2 linked regions of the Thiocystis violascens DSM 198 genome follow. The protein of the gene in region 2 interacts with the protein of the main gene of each other region in a pairwise test. Links are inferred from orthologs where the notes say so. Each region holds a gene or a part of one and is shown on either strand. Other genes may lie near its edges.

Region 1 (9,260 bases), 1.1 Mb from region 2 along the record:
AAGCGACCAGAAAGGTGATTTCGTCGTCATGTCCCGGCAGCGGTATCTGCTGCTCGTAGTTGCCTTCCGCGATGGCGCGGGTGCCGCGAGCGATATCCGCCACCGGCGCGACCAGCCGGCGCGCGGTATGAAAGGCCGCGATCAAGGCGGCCATGAGGCCGAACAGGAGCACCAGCGACAGGGTCAGCGAAAAGCTGAATTTGAGTGACTGGCGCAGATAGGCCAGCTCGGTGTAGCGATTGTAAGCCTCTTCGAGACGCGCGGAGAGTTCGCTGATGCGCGCGGAGGTCGGGAAGATCGCCTGCATCTGCATCTCGCGGCCGCCGGGGTCGTTGACCAGCGCGCGCACCACCAGTTCGTCGCCGGGGCCGCTTTCCAGTCCGACATAATTGTTGCCGGCGCGCACGCTCTGCTGAATCTCGCGCTCGGCGTGGTCGGGAACCAGTTGCGTGGGATCCTCGTTGGCCGTGCCTAAAACCTGGCCGCCTGGCCCATAGACGGTCAATTCGATGGCGCCAGCCTGACGGCGCCGATGATTGAGGCTGAGCGCGATCGCGGTCGCCGAACGGTCCTCGATACCGGCGAGCAGTTGCTCGGTGTATTTGCCGAGCACCCGCTGATTGAGATCGAGCGAGGCCTGATTCAGCAGCAGCGCATCCTGCATGGCGCGTCCGATCTCGACATCGAACCAGCTATCGATCCCGCGCAGGAGAAAGCCGAGCGAGAAATAGTAGACCACGCCAACCGGCAGCAGCGAGATGAGCGCGAACAGGGTGACGATGCGCGCGGTCAGTCGCGATCCGGCCGCCTGGCGGCGATGGCGCCGGACCAGTTTGACCACGTTGACCGCCACCAGCACGGCCAGCACCAGAAGCCCGGCCAGGACCGCGAACAGCAGCGGCACGAAGGCGCGGCTGAGCGCCTCGGAGTTCTGCACCGCGTCGCGCATCAGCACCAGTACCACGAACAATCCGACGATCAGTCCGGCGACTGGCAGTATTCCGAGTTCGCGCAGTCGCATCAGGGGCTTAGCGGCCACTTGCTCCACCCGCTGGAGAGCTTCCAGGACGGTTTGAGATAGGCCATGGGGCGCAGCGGCAGGGGTAATTCCTCAATGTCCAGAAAGACCTTGATCTGGATCTCGTACTCCTCTTCCTCGTCCAGTTTGTCCTGCGCGATCAGTTGCACATTCTGGAGTTCGCCTAGCGCGCGGATCGCGGCCTCACGGGTCTCGAATCCGCGTCCGCTGGTGCCCGGCAGGCGATACACCTCGTAGCGTTCGGACAATGGCTTATAGCGGATGGCGTAGCGCATCTGCCGATCCAGCAGACTGTCTTCCCACAGCCAGGCGTTGACGCGCCGGATTTGCAGATGGATGATGATCGTCAGGGGAACCCCATTGTTCAGCGCCTCCAGGGCCTCCTCGCTGAACGCCGAGTCCATGGTGGCATCCAGATAGTAGATTCCGTCCTCAAGTCGAATTTGGGATTGCCGGAACTCGAAGTCATCTCCCGCAAGGGCGGATGACAGGATTGCCCAGGTCAGGAGCGAGAACACCAGACTCAGTGCCAGCGCGCGCCGCGACCGAGTTGCGTGTCCCCCGCTCATGCGGACACTCGCTCGATGATCGCATAGTAAAAACCGTCGCTCCCGTCCGGCGTCGGCAGCCATTGACGCCCGCGAGGGCAGGTCTGGCCTGAAGCGGTCGGCAGATCCCGTTCGCGCGCCTCCGGCTGACGGGACAGAAAAGCGGCGATCTGCTCGTGGTTTTCCTCGGCCAGCAGCGAACAGGTCGCGTAGAGCAGGCGTCCGCCGGGCGCGAGCAGGGGCCAGATGGCGTCGAGCATCGCCGCCTGCGTCGCAGCGAGTTCGGGAATATCGCGGTCGCGCCGCAGCCATTTGATGTCCGGATGGCGGCGGATCACGCCGGTGGCGGAGCAGGGGACATCGAGCAGAATGCGGTCGAAGGGGCGCTCGGTCCAGGTGCCCTGGGGAGCGGCGGCATCGGCCTGGATGACGCTGGCCGTTAGGCCGAGCCGGTCGAGGGTCGCGCGCACGGTGTCGAGCCGCGAGGCGTCGCTGTCGATGGCGATCAGATCCAAGGCATTGTCGGCCCGCTCCAGGATGGCGGCGGTCTTGCCGCCGGGCGCGGCGCAGGCGTCGAGGACGCGCTGTCCAGGGGTAGCGTCGAGCCAGTGGGCCGCGAGTTGGGCGCCGCTGTCCTGCACCGACACGAGCCCGCGCTCGAAACCGGGGAGATCGCGGGTGGCGTGGGGGCGGTCGAGGATCAAACCCATCTCGCACCCTGGGACGGGGCGCGCGGCGATGCCGGCGGCGGCGAGTTGGTCGGCGTAATCGCTCAGGCTGGCACGTAGGCGATTGACCCGCAGGGCCATCGGTGGACGCGCGTTGCTGGCGTCGACGATGCGCTCCCAATCCTCGGGCCAGTCGCGGCGCAGGCGGGTCAGCAGCCAGTCGGGAAAGAGCCAGCGGGCGCCGGGCTCATGCTCGATCTCGGCCAGCAGGGTCTCGCGTTCGCGCAGGAACCGCCGCAGCAGCGCATTGACCAACGGTGCCTTGTCCGGCTTGCCGAGGAGGCGGCTGGCGTCGACGGTGGCCGACACGGCGGCGTGCGCCGGAATTTTCATCGCGATGAGCTGATACAGCCCGATCAGGATCAGCGCCTCCAGATCCCGGTCGGATTTCTTGACGGGGCGATTGAGCAGACGTCCGGCCAGCGCCTCCAGTCGGGGCAGCAGTCGCAGCGCCCCGTAGGTCATCTCCTGGATCAAAGGTTGATCGGCGGGCGCGCGCGCGGCCTGGGGCTGTTGGAGAACCCGCGTCAGCGATTGACCCTGATCGCGGACCCGATGCAGGTTGAGCGCGGCGGCCGCGCGCGCTTCGGCGCCAGCGGGAGTGCCTGGACTTGCGTGCTGTCCAGGATCAACCAAGCCGCAGCCCGTCCAGGTGTCGTGCATTGAGGAAATCCGTTGCGCTCATGGGTTTTTTCCCGGCGGGCTGAAGACGGGTGATGCGCAGCGTGCCCCGGCTGGTCGCCACGATGATGCCGGTTTTGTCGGTGGCGACGACCTCTCCGGGAGCGGCCGGGGGCGTCGCCCCCTCGTCGGCCTCGGCATCCCAGACGCGCAGGACCGCGCCGTCCAGGCTGGTCTGCGCGACCGGCCAGGGGTCGAAGGCGCGCACCTGACGCTCGATGGCGTCGGCGGGTTGGGTCCAGTCGATGCGCGCCTCCTCCTTGGTGAGCTTACGCGCGTAGGTCGCGAGCGCGTCGTCCTGGGGCTCGGGGACGGACGAACCGTCGAGAACCCCCGGGAGCGCCGCGAGCAGTGCGCTGGCGCCCAGGGTCGCGAGCCGGTCATGGAGACTGCCGCCGGTTTCGCGCGGGCCGATCGGCGTCTCGACGCGATGATAGACTGGACCGGTGTCGAGACCGGCTTCCATCCCCATGATGCAGACCCCGGCAAGCGCGTCCCCGGCGAGTACCGCGCGCTGGATCGGCGCCGCGCCGCGCCAGCGCGGGAGCAGCGAGGCATGCACGTTGAGACAGCCGAGACGGGGCGCTTCCAGAACCGCGACCGGGAGAAGCAGCCCATAGGCCACCACCACCATCAGGTCGGCATCGAGTGCGCGCAGTTGGGTCACCGCGTCGGCGTCCCGTTTCAGGCTTTCGGGCTGAAAAACCGGGATGGCACGGGCCTGGGCCAGCGCCTTGACCGGGCTCGCCTGGAGCTTTTGTCCGCGTCCGGCCGGGCGGTCCGGCTGCGTGTAGACCGCGACGACGTCCAGTCCGGCGTCCAGCAGGGCGGCGAGACTCGGGACCGCGAACTCGGGCGTTCCCGCGAAGATCACTCGGGTGTTGTTCATCGCGGGGTAGGCCATTGCATCGACTGACCGCCGGAGCCCCGGCCAACATCCCGACTCGGAGCGCGCCGGCGGCGGATGCGCAAAGGCGCGCTTCGCGTCGAATCTCTGCGATGACCGGCCCGCATCAGAGGATGCCCCGTCGCGGTTCGCCGGCTGGTGCCGCGGACTGTCGTTGATCCTTCTCCAGCTTGCGTCGAATGCGCTGACGCTTGAGCATCGAGATATGGTCGACGAAGAGTTTCCCCGCCAGGTGGTCGATCTCGTGCTGGATGCAGACCGCGAGCAGTCCGTCGGCGTCCAGGGTAAAGGGCTCGCCCGCGCGGTCGAGCGCCTGGACGCTGACCCGCTCGGCGCGGGTGACCGTTTCGTAAAAGCCCGGCACGGAGAGACAGCCCTCGTCCATCTGCTCCGTGCCTTCCAGCGACAGGATCCGGGGATTGATCAGGCACAGTGGCGTGTCATGGCGTTCGGAGGTGTCGATCACCAGCACCTGGAGCGGGACATCGACCTGGGTAGCCGCCAAGCCGATACCTGGCGCGGCGTACATGGTTTCCAGCATGTCATCGACCAAGCGCTGGATCGCGGCGTCGACGTGCTCCACGGGCCGTGCCTTATGGCGCAGCCGGGGGTCGGGAAAGGTAAGGATATCGAGCTTAGCCATCTTTGCGAGTTTGCAGTAAACGAGTGGAATAGACAGAGTCGCGTGCGCTACTATCGGTAAGAATACCACACCACCTTGATGGGGGCGGGTGAATCCCGTTTCGACCACCCCGGAGGTTTCGTTGCGCCATGATCAGCCGTTTCGCCATCACTGCCCTACTTGCCGGCATCCTGCTTCTGCTGTCCACCGTGGCGCTTGCCGTCGAACTGGCGCCCGATGCGCCGCAGACCTATGTCGTGCGTTCGGGCGATACGCTCTGGGACATCGCCGGGCGGTTTCTGCGCGACCCCTGGCGCTGGTCGGAGGTCTGGCAGGCCAACGAGGGCCTAGACGATCCTGATCTCATCTACCCCGGCGATGTGCTCCAGTTGACGATGGTCGACGGGCAACCGCGGATCGGGGTGGCGCGTGGCGGCAGTTCGGCGTCCGGATCCCGCGACGGCATGCGGGTGGTGCGACTGAGCCCGCAGGTTCGCGCGTCTTCGCTCAAGGAGGCGGTGCCGACGATCAGGATCGCCTCGATCGCACCCTTCCTGACCCAGCCCTATGTGGCGGACTCGGATCAGATCGAGCGCGCCTCCTATGTCGTGGGTTTCCCGGACGAACATCTGGTGGCGGGTTTGCACGACTCCATCTACGTGCGCCGAATCCGTTCCAACCAGCAGACGAATTTCCAGATTCTCCGGCCCGGAGACGCGCTGCGCGATCCCGACACCAACGAAATCCTGGGCTACGAGGCGCTCTTTGTCGCCAACGCCGCGCTGGAGCGTGTCGGCGATCCGGCCAAACTTCAGGTCGTGCGCTCGGAACGCGAGGTGTCCATCGGCGATCGCGTGATCCCCGCCAGTGTCGAGAAACCGCTCGAGAATTTTTACCCGCGACCCGCGCCGGCGGGAACCAGGGGCCGCATCCTGTCGGTGCTCAACGGCGTCTCGCAGATCGGTCAATTCGATGTCGTCGTCCTCAATCGCGGAACCCGTGACCGCATCGAACCGGGCCATGTCTTCGAGGCATTCGTCGGCGGTACCAAGCAACGCGATCAGGTGCGCGGCGGCAGTATCGTCTCCAACTGGCGCAGCGAGAGCCCCTTGTCGACCGAGTTCTGGTACGGTCGCGATTTCGAGAACAAGGGCTGGCGTCGCGACGAGCCCTCCCCGAACGCACCCTTGCCGCTCCACGCGGATTTCCGCAGGAAGAACGCGCAGTTCGTCGCACCCTTTGAACGCGCGGGCGTCCTGATGGTCTTCCGGACCTTCGAGCGGGTGAGCTTCGCCCTGGTGCTGAATGCCCAGCGCGCCTTCACGGTTGGCGACCAGGTCGCGCCACCGCCCTCTTGATCGCGTCTTGAGTCCGCGCTCGAATCCGCTGGACGCGCCGCTCGACGCCTGGCTCGCCTTGGCCAATGCGCCAGGGATCGGTCCGCGCACCGTCGCCAGACTGATCGAGCACTTCGGCAGTCCCGTCGCGGTTCTGCGCGCCTCCCCCGAACGGCTTGCCGCCGCGGGCCTGAAGCCGGCAAGCGTGGCGGCCCTCAAGCAGCCGGATCCGGACGCTCTCGCGGCCGTGCTGGACTGGTCGGCTCAGCCCGATGCCCATATCCTCACCCTTGCCGATCCCCGGTATCCCCCGCTGCTCGCCGAGATCCACGATGCGCCCCCGCTGCTCTATGTGCGCGGCGATGCCGGTCTGCTCGCCGAACCCCAGATCGCCATCGTCGGCAGCCGCAATCCCACGCCGGGCGGACTTGAGACCACCCGGGAGTTCGCCCGGCAGTTGGTCGGTTTCGGATTGATCGTCACCAGCGGTCTGGCGCTTGGCGTCGACGGTGCCGCACATGCCGCCGCCCTGGCGGGAGGCGGGCGAACCGTCGCGGTGCTTGGGACCGGACCCGACCGCGTCTATCCCGCGGTCCATCGGGATCTGGCCCGCCGGATCGCCGACACGGGCGCGGGCGCTCTGGTTAGCGAGTTTCCGCCGGGGCAGGGGCCGCTGGCCCGAAATTTTCCACGTCGCAACCGACTCATCAGCGGATTGAGTCTGGGGGTGCTGGTCACGGAGGCGGCCCTGAAAAGCGGATCCCTGATTACCGCCCGTACCGCGCTCGAACAGGGGCGCGAGGTGTTCGCCGTGCCGGGATCGATCCGCAACCCGCTGGCGCGGGGCTGTCACGCGCTGATTCGCGATGGTGCCAGGCTGGTCGAATCCGCCCAGGAAATTCTGGTGGAACTGGCGCCACTGCTGCATTGTGCGCTGGCGGCACCAGACTCGGCCCTCGCGGCGACCGCGGCCACTGCCGTGGATCTGACGGAGGCGGAAGCGGCGCCAGATCTGTCGGTATCCCTTGACGCGGAGTCGCAGCGGTTGCTGAATTCCATGGGGTTCGACCCGGTTGCCCCGGATGAATTGATCGAGCGCAGCGGGTTGCCTGCCCAGCGCGTTGCCGCCATGTTGTTGGTTCTCGAATTGAGCGGTCATGTATCATCGGCCCCTGGAGGACGCTATCACCGTTCTCGCGCCTAACCCGCGTCAGCGATGACGCCGGCCGGTTCATGCAGCGCCTGTCATGCCGGTCGCGATCCAGTCATGAGCGGTCATGGCATTGTTTGACGATTGTCTCTGTCGGCCTGACGGCCGATGCCCTCCACGAGGTTGGTTGATGTACGAAAACATGGTCGATGTGTTGATCTATCTCTATGAGAATTATATGGACGGCGAGAGTCAGCCCCCGGTCGACCAAAGCGATCTGGAAGACGAACTGTCAGAGGCGGGTTTCAGCAAGACAGAGATCGACAAGGCGTTGCTTTGGCTCGACGAATTGGCCGTCGGTGTCGACGCGCCTCAGTCCCACGACCATGCCGTGGGCTCGTTGCGTCTCTACTGCGAGGTCGAATGCGCCAAGCTGGATGTGGAGGCGCGCGGACTGCTTCTGTTTCTGGAACAGAGTGGAATCCTCGATCCGGCCAGTCGTGAGCTGGCGATCGACCGTCTGCTGGCGATCGATCACCCGCTGGTCACGGTCGATGAGGTCAAATGGGTGGTGCTGCTGGTGCTCATGAATCGCCCAGGCCGGGAAGATGCCTTCACCCAGATGGAAGACATGGTCTATAACGAAGAGCCCGTGTATCTGCATTAAACCGCGTCCAGAGCGATCTGCGTCATTTTCATTTTGTGTCTGGCCTTTGGGGTTTTTGCGGAATCCGTGGAGACGCGGTTTAAAATTTTTAATTTTTCATGTTTTAAACCGCGCCAGCTCCGACAGTTGTGGATGCTGCCGAGATGGATCCAATCCAAAAACATCGCATACCATGCTGGGCGCGGTTTAATCCTGTCCATTTTGAAGCCTTTGGCATGGGTATAAACTTTCCCGGAAATCGCCTTAATTCGTGCGCGGCAAGGTAGATCGCCCTAGACGCGGCTCAAAATCGGTTTACCCTAGAAAAATCGCGCCACCTCCGACCAGAAGACCACATGAATCTCGTTATCGTCGAATCGCCCGCCAAGGCCAAGACCATCGAAAAATATCTCGGACCCGATTTCGAGGTCATCGCCTCCTATGGCCATGTGCGCGATCTGGTGCCAAAGGAGGGCGCCGTCGACACCGCGAACGGCTTCGCGATGAAATACCAGATCATCGACCGCAACGAGAAACACGTCCAGGCCATCGCCAAAAAGCTCAAAGGGGCCACGGCGCTCTATCTGGCGACCGACCCGGATCGCGAGGGCGAGGCGATCTCTTGGCATCTGTATGAACTGCTCAAGGGCCGCAAGCAGTTGGGCGACCGACCGGTGCATCGGGTGGTGTTCAACGAGATCACCAAGCGCGCGGTCCAGGAGGCGGTCGCGAACCCCCGCGAACTCTCCTATGACCTGGTGAACGCCCAGCAGGCGCGGCGCGCGTTGGACTATCTGGTCGGCTTCAATCTGTCCCCGCTGTTGTGGAAGAAGATCCGCCGCGGACTCTCGGCCGGGCGGGTTCAGAGTCCGGCGCTGCGTCTGATCTGCGAACGCGAGAACGAGATCGAAGCCTTCGTCCAGCAGGAATATTGGACCATCGAGGCCGATGCCGCGAAAGACGCCAAGTCATTCAGCGCCAAGCTGACGACCTTCGGCGGCGAGAAGGTGGAGCAGTTCACGATCGCCGGCGAGACGCGTGCCACCGAGGTGCGGCAGACGCTGGAACAGGCCGCCAACGGCAAGCTCAAGGTCGAACAGGTCGAGCGCAAGCAGCGCAAGCGCCATCCGGCCCCCCCTTTCATCACCTCGACCCTCCAGCAGGAAGCGGCGCGCAAGCTCGGTTTCACGACCCTGCGCACCATGCGGGTGGCCCAGCAACTCTATGAAGGCGTCGATGTCGGCGGCGGCGCGGTCGGTCTGATCAGCTATATGCGAACCGACTCGGTCAATCTGGCCCAGGAGGCCGTGGAGGAGATTCGCGTCTACGTGACCGAGCGCTATGGCGCCGCCGACCTGCCGGACCAGCCTCGTCTGTTCAAGACCAAGGCCAAGAACGCCCAGGAGGCGCATGAGGCGATCCGTCCGACCTCGATCCTGCGCGAGCCAACGGTGGTCAAGGCGCATCTGACTCCCGAGCAATTCCGGCTCTACGAGCTGATCTGGAAACGGACCCTGGCCTGTCAGATGGCGCATGCGCTCATCAATCAGGTCGCGGTCGATCTGAGCGCGGGAGCGGGTAATCTGCTGCGCGCGACCGGCT
Region 2 (9,328 bases):
ACGTCGACTGCCCCGGCCACGCCGACTACGTCAAGAACATGATCACCGGCGCGGCGCAGATGGACGGCGCCATCCTCGTCGTCTCGGCGGCCGACGGCCCGATGCCCCAGACCCGCGAGCACATCCTGCTCTCGCGTCAGGTTGGCGTGCCCTACATCGTCGTCTACCTCAACAAAGCCGACATGCTCGACGACCCCGAGCTGCTCGAACTCGTCGAGATGGAAGTGCGCGAACTGCTGGCCAAGTATGACTTCCCCGGCGACGACACCCCCATCGTCACCGGCTCGGCCAAGCTCGCGCTCGAAGGCGTCGACAGCGAAATCGGCACCCAGTCGATCGACCGGCTCATGGACGCCATCGACAGCTACATTCCCGAGCCCGAGCGCGCCGTCGACGGCGCCTTCCTGATGCCCATCGAAGACGTCTTCTCCATCTCCGGGCGCGGCACCGTGGTGACCGGACGTATCGAGCGCGGCGTCGTCAAGGTCGGCGAAGAAGTCGAAATCGTCGGCATCAAGGACACCGTCAAGACCACCTGCACCGGCGTCGAGATGTTCCGCAAGCTGCTCGACCAGGGCCAGGCCGGCGACAACGTCGGCGTGTTGCTGCGCGGCACCAAGCGCGAGGACGTCGAGCGTGGCCAGGTGCTGGCCAAGCCCAAATCGATTCACCCGCACACCCACTTCGAGGCCGAAGTCTACGTGCTCAGCAAGGACGAAGGCGGGCGTCACACCCCCTTCTTCAACGGCTACCGCCCGCAGTTCTACTTCCGCACCACCGACGTCACCGGTGCCTGCGAACTGCCCGAGGGGATCGAAATGGTCATGCCCGGCGACAACGTCAAGATGACCATCAAGCTGATCGCCCCGATCGCCATGGAAGAAGGCTTGCGCTTCGCCGTGCGCGAAGGCGGACGCACGGTCGGTGCTGGCGTCGTCGCGAAGATTATCGAGTAAGGACATGAGCAGCCAAAGAATTCGTATTCGCCTGAAGGCGTTCGATCATCGCTTGATCGATCAGTCCGCCCGTGAAATCGTCGACACCGCCAAGCGCACGGGCGCTCAGGTGCGGGGTCCGGTGCCGCTGCCGTCCAAGAAGGAGCGCTTCACGATCCTGATTTCGCCGCATGTCAATAAAGACGCGCGCGACCAGTACGAACTGCGGACGCATAAACGCCTGATGGATATTGTCGACCCCACGGATAAGACGGTCGATGCGCTAATGAAACTGGATCTGGCCGCGGGCGTCGACGTCCAGATCAAGCTGAGCTGAGGACGAGACGATGACGATCGGAGTTATCGGGCGCAAGGCTGGCATGACCCGCCTGTTCCAAGAAGACGGGGAAAGTATCCCTGTCACCGTGATCGAAGTGACGCCGAACCGCGTCAGCCAGGTCAAGTCCGCCGAGACCGATGGCTACCGCGCCGTTCAGGTCGCCTTCGGCACGCGCCGCGCCTCGCGCGTCACCAAACCAATGGCCGGGCATTATGCCAAGGCTGGCGTGGAAGCAGGCGAAGTGCTGCGCGAGTTCCGGCTGGAGAGCGACGAAGGCGCTGATCTGGAAGTTGGGCATGAAATCACGGTGTCCATCTTCGAGACCGGTCAAAAAGTCGATGTACGGGGCGTGACCAAGGGGCGCGGATTTACGGGTGCCATTCGTCGTCACCATTTTTCCATGCAGGACGCGACGCACGGTAACTCGCGCTCGCACCGTTCGGCGGGTTCCATCGGACAAAACCAGACCCCTGGTCGCGTCTGGAAAGGCAAGAAGATGGCCGGTCACCTGGGTGCCGACAATCGCTGCCAGCAGAACCTTGAGGTGGTGCGGGTCGATGCCGAGCGGAACCTGTTGCTGGTCCGTGGCGGCGTGCCTGGCCCGACCGGTGGGCGACTGATCGTGCTGCCGTCCGTGAAGCAGAAAAACAAGGGTTAAGCAGTCATGGAACTTGCCATTCGAAACCACACTGGCGCCGCTAGTGTGCAGGTTTCAGACGCCGTTTTCGGTGTCGAATACAAGCCTGGCCTCGTGCATCAGGTGGTGACCGCTTATATGGCGGCCGCCCGTTCGGGCACGAAGGCACAGAAAACGCGCGCCGAAGTCTCCGGTGGCGGTGCTAAGCCGTGGCGCCAGAAAGGCACTGGCCGGGCGCGTGCCGGTAGTTCGCGCAGCCCCATCTGGCGTTCCGGTGGCGTGACCTTCGCGGCCAAGCCGCGCGATTACACCCAGAAAGTCAATCGCAAGATGTATCGCGGTGCCGTGCGTTCGATTCTGTCGGAGCTGGTCCGGACCGAGCGTTTGATCATTGTGCCAGAGCTTTCCCTGCCGGCACCCAAGACGAAGGAACTGGTCGCGCTCCTGAAGACCTACGAGTTGCGGGACGTGCTGATTCTGACCGACGGTCTGGATGAAGCCTTGTACCTGGCGGCCCGTAATCTGTACGGTGTCAATGTCATGTCGGCTCAGGAAGTCGATCCGGTGAGCCTGGTTGCCTTCGATACCCTCCTGGCGACCGAAGCCGCGGTGAAGAAGCTTGAGGAGCGTCTGGCATGAACAACGAACGTCTCATGAAGGTGCTGCTGGCGCCGATCATCTCCGAAAAATCGACCCGGATCGCCGAGCAGTCGAGCCAATTTACGTTTCGTGTCATGACGGATGCGACGAAGCGGGAAATCGCCAGCGCGGTCGAGCTTCTGTTCGAGGTCAAGGTCGATCACGTTCATGTACTGAACGTCAAGGGAAAAGCGAAACGGGTCAAGCAACGTCTCGGCAAACGTCAGGATTGGCGGAAGGCCTATGTGCGCCTGAAACCCGGCCATGATATCGACTTCGGCGGCGGCGCGTGAGCGCGGCGGCGGACAGAAACGGATAGACCAAGATGCCAATCGTAAAGACAAAGCCCACGTCCGCCGGACGTCGTTTCGTCGTTAAGGTCACGACGCCGGAGCTGCATAAAGGCGCTCCGTACAAGCCATTGATCGAAAAAAAATCGAAACATGGCGGACGTAATAATCTCGGACGCATCACCGTGCGCCACCAAGGCGGCGGACACAAGCAGCGCTATCGTATCGTTGACTTCAAGCGCAACAAGGAAGGTGTTCCAGCGACGGTCGAACGGCTTGAGTATGACCCGAACCGCTCCGCGCACCTGGCCCTGCTGAAGTATGCCGATGGCGAACGCGCCTATATCATCGCGCCGAAAGGTCTCGGTGCCGGCGACAGCGTGCAGGCCGGCGAAGCCGCTCCGATCGCCGTGGGCAACTGCATGCCGCTGCGCAACATTCCGGTCGGTACCCAGGTGCATTGCATCGAGATGCGACCCGGCAAGGGCGCGCAGATGGCGCGCGCGGCCGGATCTTCCGCGCAGCTGGTTGCGCGCGATGCCTCGGCGGCAACTCTGCGGCTGCGCTCGGGCGAGATGCGCAAGGTGCATGCCGACTGCCGCGCTGTCATCGGCGAGGTTGGCAATACCGAGCACAGCCTGCAAAAGCTTGGCAAAGCCGGCGCGACCCGCTGGCGTGGCGTGCGTCCGACCGTCCGCGGCGTTGTCATGAACCCGGTGGATCACCCGCATGGTGGTGGCGAGGGGCGCACCTCCGGCGGTCGTCACCCGGTCACGCCCTGGGGTGTGCCGACCAAGGGTCACAAGACCCGCCACAACAAGCGCACCGACGGCATGATTGTCCGTCGTCGCGGTCGCAAATAATTAAGGCGAGGTTGAGCAAGTGCCACGTTCGATTCGAAAGGGACCCTTTGTGGACCACCATCTGATCAAAAAGGTGGAAGAAGCGGTCGCCCAAAACAGTAAGCGTCCGATCAAAACCTGGTCGCGCCGCTCCATGGTGCTGCCCGAAATGGTGGGCCTGACCATTGCGGTCCACAACGGACGTCAGCACGTGCCCGTGCTCGTCAACGAAAACATGATTGGCCATAAACTCGGTGAGTTTTCCATGACCCGCACCTATCGCGGTCATGCGGCCGATCGCAAGGCGAAGAAGCGCTAGTCGGAGATCCGCGGATGCAAGCCGAAGCAACACTGAAATATGCCCGGATCTCGGCCCAGAAGGCTCGACTGGTCGCGGATCTGATTCGTGGTCGTCATGTCGAGGAGGCCCTGAACACCCTGACGTTCAGCACCCAGAAAGGTGCTGGTTTGATCAAGGGGGTTCTGGAGTCCGCCATCGCGAATGCCGAGCATAACGAGGGCGCGGATATCGACGAGCTCAAGGTTGCGGCCATTCAGATCAACGAAGGCCCAACCATGAAGCGGATCCGCGCGCGCGCCAAGGGGCGCGCCAACCGAATCAAGAAACGCACCAGCCACATCAGTCTGATCGTGGCTGAAGGCTAGGGAATCCAGGGGACCAGCATGGGACAAAAAGTTCATCCGAACGGTATCCGGCTTGGCATCGTCAAGGACTGGACATCCAAGTGGTACGCGAGTACGAAAGATTACGCGAATTTCCTGAACACGGACCTTGCGGTGCGCGCCTTTCTGCGGAAAGAGCTCTCCAAGGCGTCCGTCAGTCGCATTCAGATCGATCGGCCCGCGAAAAATGCGCATATCACCATCCATACGGCGCGCCCGGGCGTGGTGATCGGCAAGAAAGGCGAGGATATCGACAAGTTGCGCGGAAAGGTCTCCGCGATGATGGGCATCCCGGTGCACATCAGCATCGAAGAGATCCGTAAGCCGGAACTCGACGCGCAACTGGTTGCCGAAGGCATCGCGCAGCAGCTTGAGCGTCGCATCATGTTCCGTCGCGCGATGAAGCGGTCGATCCAGAACACGATGCGACTCGGTGCCGAGGGCGTCCGGATCAATGTCGCGGGCCGTCTGAATGGCGCTGAAATCGCACGTAGCGAGTGGGCCCGCGAAGGTCGCGTACCGCTTCATACCCTGCGTGCCGATATCGACTACGGGTTTGCCGAGGCCAAGACGACCTATGGCATCCTGGGCGTCAAGGTGTGGATCTTCAAGGGCGAGGTATTCGGCGACCAGCTTCCCGAAGAACCGGCGCCGAAAGCGGCCGGAAAGAAGGGTTAAGTCATGCTGCAACCGAAACGTACCAAGTTCCGCAAGCAACATAAAGGGCGCAACCGTGGTCTTGCCCAGAGCGGGAACCGCGTCAGCTTCGGTGAGTTCGGCCTGAAGGCGACCGAACGCGGGCGTTTGACGGCGCGTCAGATCGAAGCCGCGCGCCGTGCGATTCAACGCAGCGTCAAGCGCGGCGGCAAACTCTGGATCCGTGTTTTCCCGGATAAGCCGATTTCCAAAAAGCCTCTCGAAGTGCGCATGGGTAAGGGCAAAGGCAACGTCGAATATTGGGTCGCCCTGGTTCAGCCTGGCTTTGTGCTCTATGAAATCGAAGGTGTCACGGAGGAGTTGGCCCGTGAGGCATTCGCGCTTGCGTCGGCGAAACTGCCCGTGCAGACCACTTTTGAAAAACGGACGATTCTGTGATGAAGGCGAACGAACTTAGAAAAAGCAGCCTCGAAGAGTTGCAAAAGCAGTTGATGGAACTGCTTCGCGAGCAATTCAATCTGCGCATGCAGCGGGGCACCGGCCAGTTGTCCAAGCCTTCGCAGATGAAGGCGGGACGCCGGGATATCGCCCGGATCAAGACGGTCATGACTGAAATGACGGCGGGCGGTAAATCATGAGCGACGACACCGAAAAAAAGACCAATCGCACCCTGGAAGGCCGTGTCACCAGCAGTGCCATGGACAAGACGGTGACGGTTCTCATCGAGCGTCGCGTCAAGCACCCGCTATACGGCAAATTCATGCGCCGCTCGACCAAGATCCATGCGCACGATGAAACCAATAGCTGTGGCGAAGGCGATCTCGTGCGTGTTGAGCAATGTCGCCCGCTCTCCAAAACCAAATCATGGCGCTTGCTCGACATTATCGAGAAGGCACGCTGAGGTTACGCGCAACGATACGCCACTCTGGCGTTCGTTCGTCGCCGCGTTCGACGCGGTCATTCGCAGAGCAGCCGGATCCACTCCGGGATCAGCAATCAGTTTAGGTAAACAACAATGATTCAGATGCAGTCCAATCTAGGCGTCGCCGACAATAGCGGCGCAAAGAGGGTGCAATGCATCAAAGTGCTCGGCGGATCGCATCGGCGCTACGCGGGCATCGGCGATGTCATTAAGGTTTCCGTCAAGGATGCCATTCCGCGCGGCAAGGTCAAGAAAGGCGATGTCTATAACGCCGTCGTGGTCCGGACCCGTAAGGGCGTGCGTCGTCCGGATGGATCGCTGATCCGTTTCGACGGCAACGCCGCCGTGCTGCTGAACAATCAGCTTCAACCGATCGGGACGCGTATTTTCGGGCCCGTGACGCGCGAACTTCGGGGTGACCGCTTCATGAAGATCATCTCGCTAGCACCCGAAGTGCTGTAAGGAGACGACGGCATGCAAAAAATCAAAAAAGGTGATGACGTCATCGTGATCACCGGCAAAGACAAAGGCAAGCGTGGCACGGTGTTGCGTGTCGTCGACGAGGACCGAGTCATCGTCGAAAATATCAATATTGCCCGCAAGCACCAGAAGCCGAATCCACAGGCGGGCGAACCTGGCGGTATTATCGACAAGGCCATGCCGATTCAGGTGTCCAACGTCGCGTTGTACAACCCTCAAAAGGGCGGCGCGGATCGGGTCGGCTTCAAGATCCTGGAAGACGGTCGCAAGGTTCGCGTTTTCAAGTCGAACGGCGAAGTCGTAGACGTCTGACCGAGGGAAGCAAAATGAGCAGATTACAGACAGAATATCGCGAGCAGATCGTCGGCCAATTGAAGGAACGTCTCGGCTTCAAAAGCGTGATGCAGGTGCCGCGGATCGAGAAAATTACGCTCAACATGGGTGTTGGCGAGGCGGTTGCGGATAAGAAAGTAATGGATCATGCCGTTGCCGATCTGCGTGCCATCGCCGGGCAGCAGCCCATCGTCACCTTCGCGCGCAAGTCGGTTGCCGGCTTCAAGATTCGCGAGGGTTGGCCGATCGGTTGCAAGGTGACGCTGCGTCGCGAACGGATGTACGAATTTCTCGATCGCCTGGTCAGTGTCGCGATTCCGCGTATCCGCGACTTTCGGGGTCTGAGTCCGAAGGCGTTCGACGGACGCGGGAACTATTCGATGGGCGTGCGCGAACAGATCATGTTCCCCGAAATCGATTACGACAAGATCGACGCAATTCGCGGACTCGACATCACGATTACGACCTCGGCGCGGACGGACGAGGAAGGACGCGCGCTGCTTGAGGCGTTCAAGTTCCCATTCCGTACCTGAGATAGCACTATGGCGAAGAAGAGCATGATTGCGCGCGACGTCAAGCGCACCCAGATCGCGGCCAAGTTTGGCGCGAAGCGCGCGGCACTGAAAGCAGTGATCAATGATCGTGGCGCGAGCGCGGAACAGATCGACGAGGCAATGCGGAAGTTCCATCAGCTTCCGCGCGATGCCAGTCCGTCGCGCCAACAACGGCGCTGTCGGGTCAGCGGTCGTCCGCATGCCGTCTATCGGAAATTCGGGCTTGCGCGCATGAAGTTGCGCGAAGCCGTGATGCGCGGGGATGTCCCCGGCGTCGTCAAGGCGAGTTGGTAAGCTTGCCTCCTTCGGCGCTGTCCGTGAACTGGATCGCGCCGATCAAAAACACCTGAAGGGTATCGCGCCGTCAAGGCGGTTTGACCCAAGGAGCATCCCATGAGTATGTCGGATCCGATTGCGGATATGCTGACACGCATCCGCAACGGCCAGCAGCGTGGCAAAATCACCATTGTGATGCCGTCCTCCAAGCAGAAGGTTGCGATCGCGAACCTGCTGAAGGAAGAAGGCTATATCGCCGAGGCATCGGTCGAACCCAATGGCGGCAAGCCCGAACTGGTCATCAAGCTCAAGTATTTCCGCGGCAAGCCCGTGATCGAGGTCATCAAGCGCATCTCGCGGCCGGGACTACGCATTTATCGCAATAAAAACGAGTTGCCCAAGGTTTGGGCCGGACTCGGGATTGCGATCATCTCCACCTCGCAAGGTTTGATGACCGACCGCGCGGCCCGCCAGGCGGGTCACGGCGGCGAAGTCATCGCCTACGTCGCTTAAGAGGATACGGAGATGTCACGAGTCGCAAAGGCGCCGATTACGGTGCCCAAAGGTGTCACCGTCGAGATCGTCGGTCAGGATGTCAAGGTCAAGGGTGCCAAGGGCAGCCTTGAGTGGAGCGTCCATCCGACCGTTGTCGTCAGTCAGGACGCGAATGAACTCAAGGTGGCTCCAGCCGAGGGTCAGGCAAACGCCTGGGCCATGGCCGGAACCACCCGCGCGCTGATCAACAACATGGTGGTGGGCTGTAGCGCCGGTTTCACGCGCAAGCTCACGCTGGTGGGTGTCGGCTATCGCGCCGCGGCCAAGGGCGATGTGCTGAATCTGGCCCTTGGTTTTTCGCATCCGATCGATTATCCGGTGCCTGCAGGCATCACCATCGAGACCCCGAGTCAGACCGAAGTCGTTGTCATGGGTGCCGATAAACAACGCGTCGGTCAGGTCGCCTCGGAAATCCGGGGGTTCCGTCCGCCGGAGCCTTACAAGGGCAAGGGTGTTCGTTACGCGGACGAGAATGTCCTGCGTAAGGAAGCCAAGAAGAAATAAGGGGTCTCACGTCATGGATAAAAAACAGGCTCGTCTGCGCCGTGCGACGCGGGCACGCGCCAAGATTCGGGAAATGGGCGAATTTCGGTTGTGCGTCTATCGCACGCCCCGGCATACCTACGCCCAAATCATTGCCCCGACGGGCGACAAGGTGGTCGCCAGCGCATCCACGCTGGATAAAGACATCCGCCAGTCGATCGAGGGCAACAAGGCAAACATTGTGGCGGCAACCGTCATCGGTAAGGCGATTGCTGAACGTGCCTTGTCCGCCGGCGTGGAAAGGGTCGCGTTCGACCGTTCCGGCTTCCGTTATCACGGCCGTCTCAAGGCGCTTGCCGACGCGGCGCGTGAGCACGGACTGAAATTCTGAGGACTCGAACATGGCGAACTTCAATCCCAAGCCGGAAGGCGATGACCTTCTGGAAAAACTGGTGGCGGTCAACCGCGTCGCCAAGGTCGTCAAGGGCGGACGGCAATTCGGTTTCGCGGCCTTAACGGTCGTGGGCGATGGCAAGGGCCGGGTCGGCTTCGGTCGCGGCAAGGCGCGCGAAGTGCCGATCGCGATCCAGAAGGCGATGGAAAGTGCCCGCAAGAACATGATCGAAGTCAAGCTGAATGGCACCACCCTTCAGTATCCGCTGCAGGGCGAGCATGGCGCCGCGAAGGTCTTCATGCAGCCG

The links.
Region 1: the proteins of rplD (region 2) and def interact in binary tests that used the Escherichia coli proteins (3 or more experiments, as listed by UniProt). The link is inferred for Thiocystis violascens DSM 198 from one-to-one orthologs.

What each region holds. Positions count from the first base shown.
Region 1 is NC_018012.1:3,500,705-3,509,964, forward strand. The notes cover bases 2,779-5,605. They hold def (peptide deformylase), read right to left. Parts: upstream 4,547-5,605; coding sequence 4,010-4,546; downstream 2,779-4,009. Other genes in these bases: rsmB (16S rRNA (cytosine(967)-C(5))-methyltransferase RsmB), read right to left, coding at 2,779-2,978; fmt (methionyl-tRNA formyltransferase), read right to left, coding at 2,944-3,900; THIVI_RS15515 (LysM peptidoglycan-binding domain-containing protein), read left to right, coding at 4,675-5,605. In the rest of the region: THIVI_RS15490 (sensor histidine kinase), read right to left, coding at 1-1,021; THIVI_RS15495 (DUF4390 domain-containing protein), read right to left, coding at 1,021-1,608; more of rsmB, read right to left, coding at 1,605-2,778; more of THIVI_RS15515, read left to right, coding at 5,606-5,883; DNA-processing protein DprA, read left to right, coding at 5,891-7,066; THIVI_RS15525 (Smg family protein), read left to right, coding at 7,203-7,679; topA (type I DNA topoisomerase), read left to right, coding at 8,015-9,260. UniProt on the Escherichia coli protein: Removes the formyl group from the N-terminal Met of newly synthesized proteins. Requires at least a dipeptide for an efficient rate of reaction. N-terminal L-methionine is a prerequisite for activity but the enzyme has broad specificity at other positions.
Region 2 is NC_018012.1:4,570,748-4,580,075, forward strand. What follows is about bases 851-3,745. They hold rplD (50S ribosomal protein L4), read left to right. Parts: upstream 851-1,939; coding sequence 1,940-2,551; downstream 2,552-3,745. Other genes in these bases: tuf (elongation factor Tu), read left to right, coding at 851-956; rpsJ (30S ribosomal protein S10), read left to right, coding at 961-1,272; rplC (50S ribosomal protein L3), read left to right, coding at 1,283-1,933; rplW (50S ribosomal protein L23), read left to right, coding at 2,548-2,844; rplB (50S ribosomal protein L2), read left to right, coding at 2,877-3,704. Also shown: more of tuf, read left to right, coding at 1-850; more of rpsS, read left to right, coding at 3,746-4,002; rplV (50S ribosomal protein L22), read left to right, coding at 4,017-4,349; rpsC (30S ribosomal protein S3), read left to right, coding at 4,368-5,045; rplP (50S ribosomal protein L16), read left to right, coding at 5,049-5,462; rpmC (50S ribosomal protein L29), read left to right, coding at 5,462-5,662; rpsQ (30S ribosomal protein S17), read left to right, coding at 5,659-5,925; rplN (50S ribosomal protein L14), read left to right, coding at 6,040-6,408; rplX (50S ribosomal protein L24), read left to right, coding at 6,421-6,738; rplE (50S ribosomal protein L5), read left to right, coding at 6,753-7,292; rpsN (30S ribosomal protein S14), read left to right, coding at 7,302-7,607; rpsH (30S ribosomal protein S8), read left to right, coding at 7,707-8,102; rplF (50S ribosomal protein L6), read left to right, coding at 8,115-8,648; rplR (50S ribosomal protein L18), read left to right, coding at 8,662-9,018; rpsE (30S ribosomal protein S5), read left to right, coding at 9,029-9,328.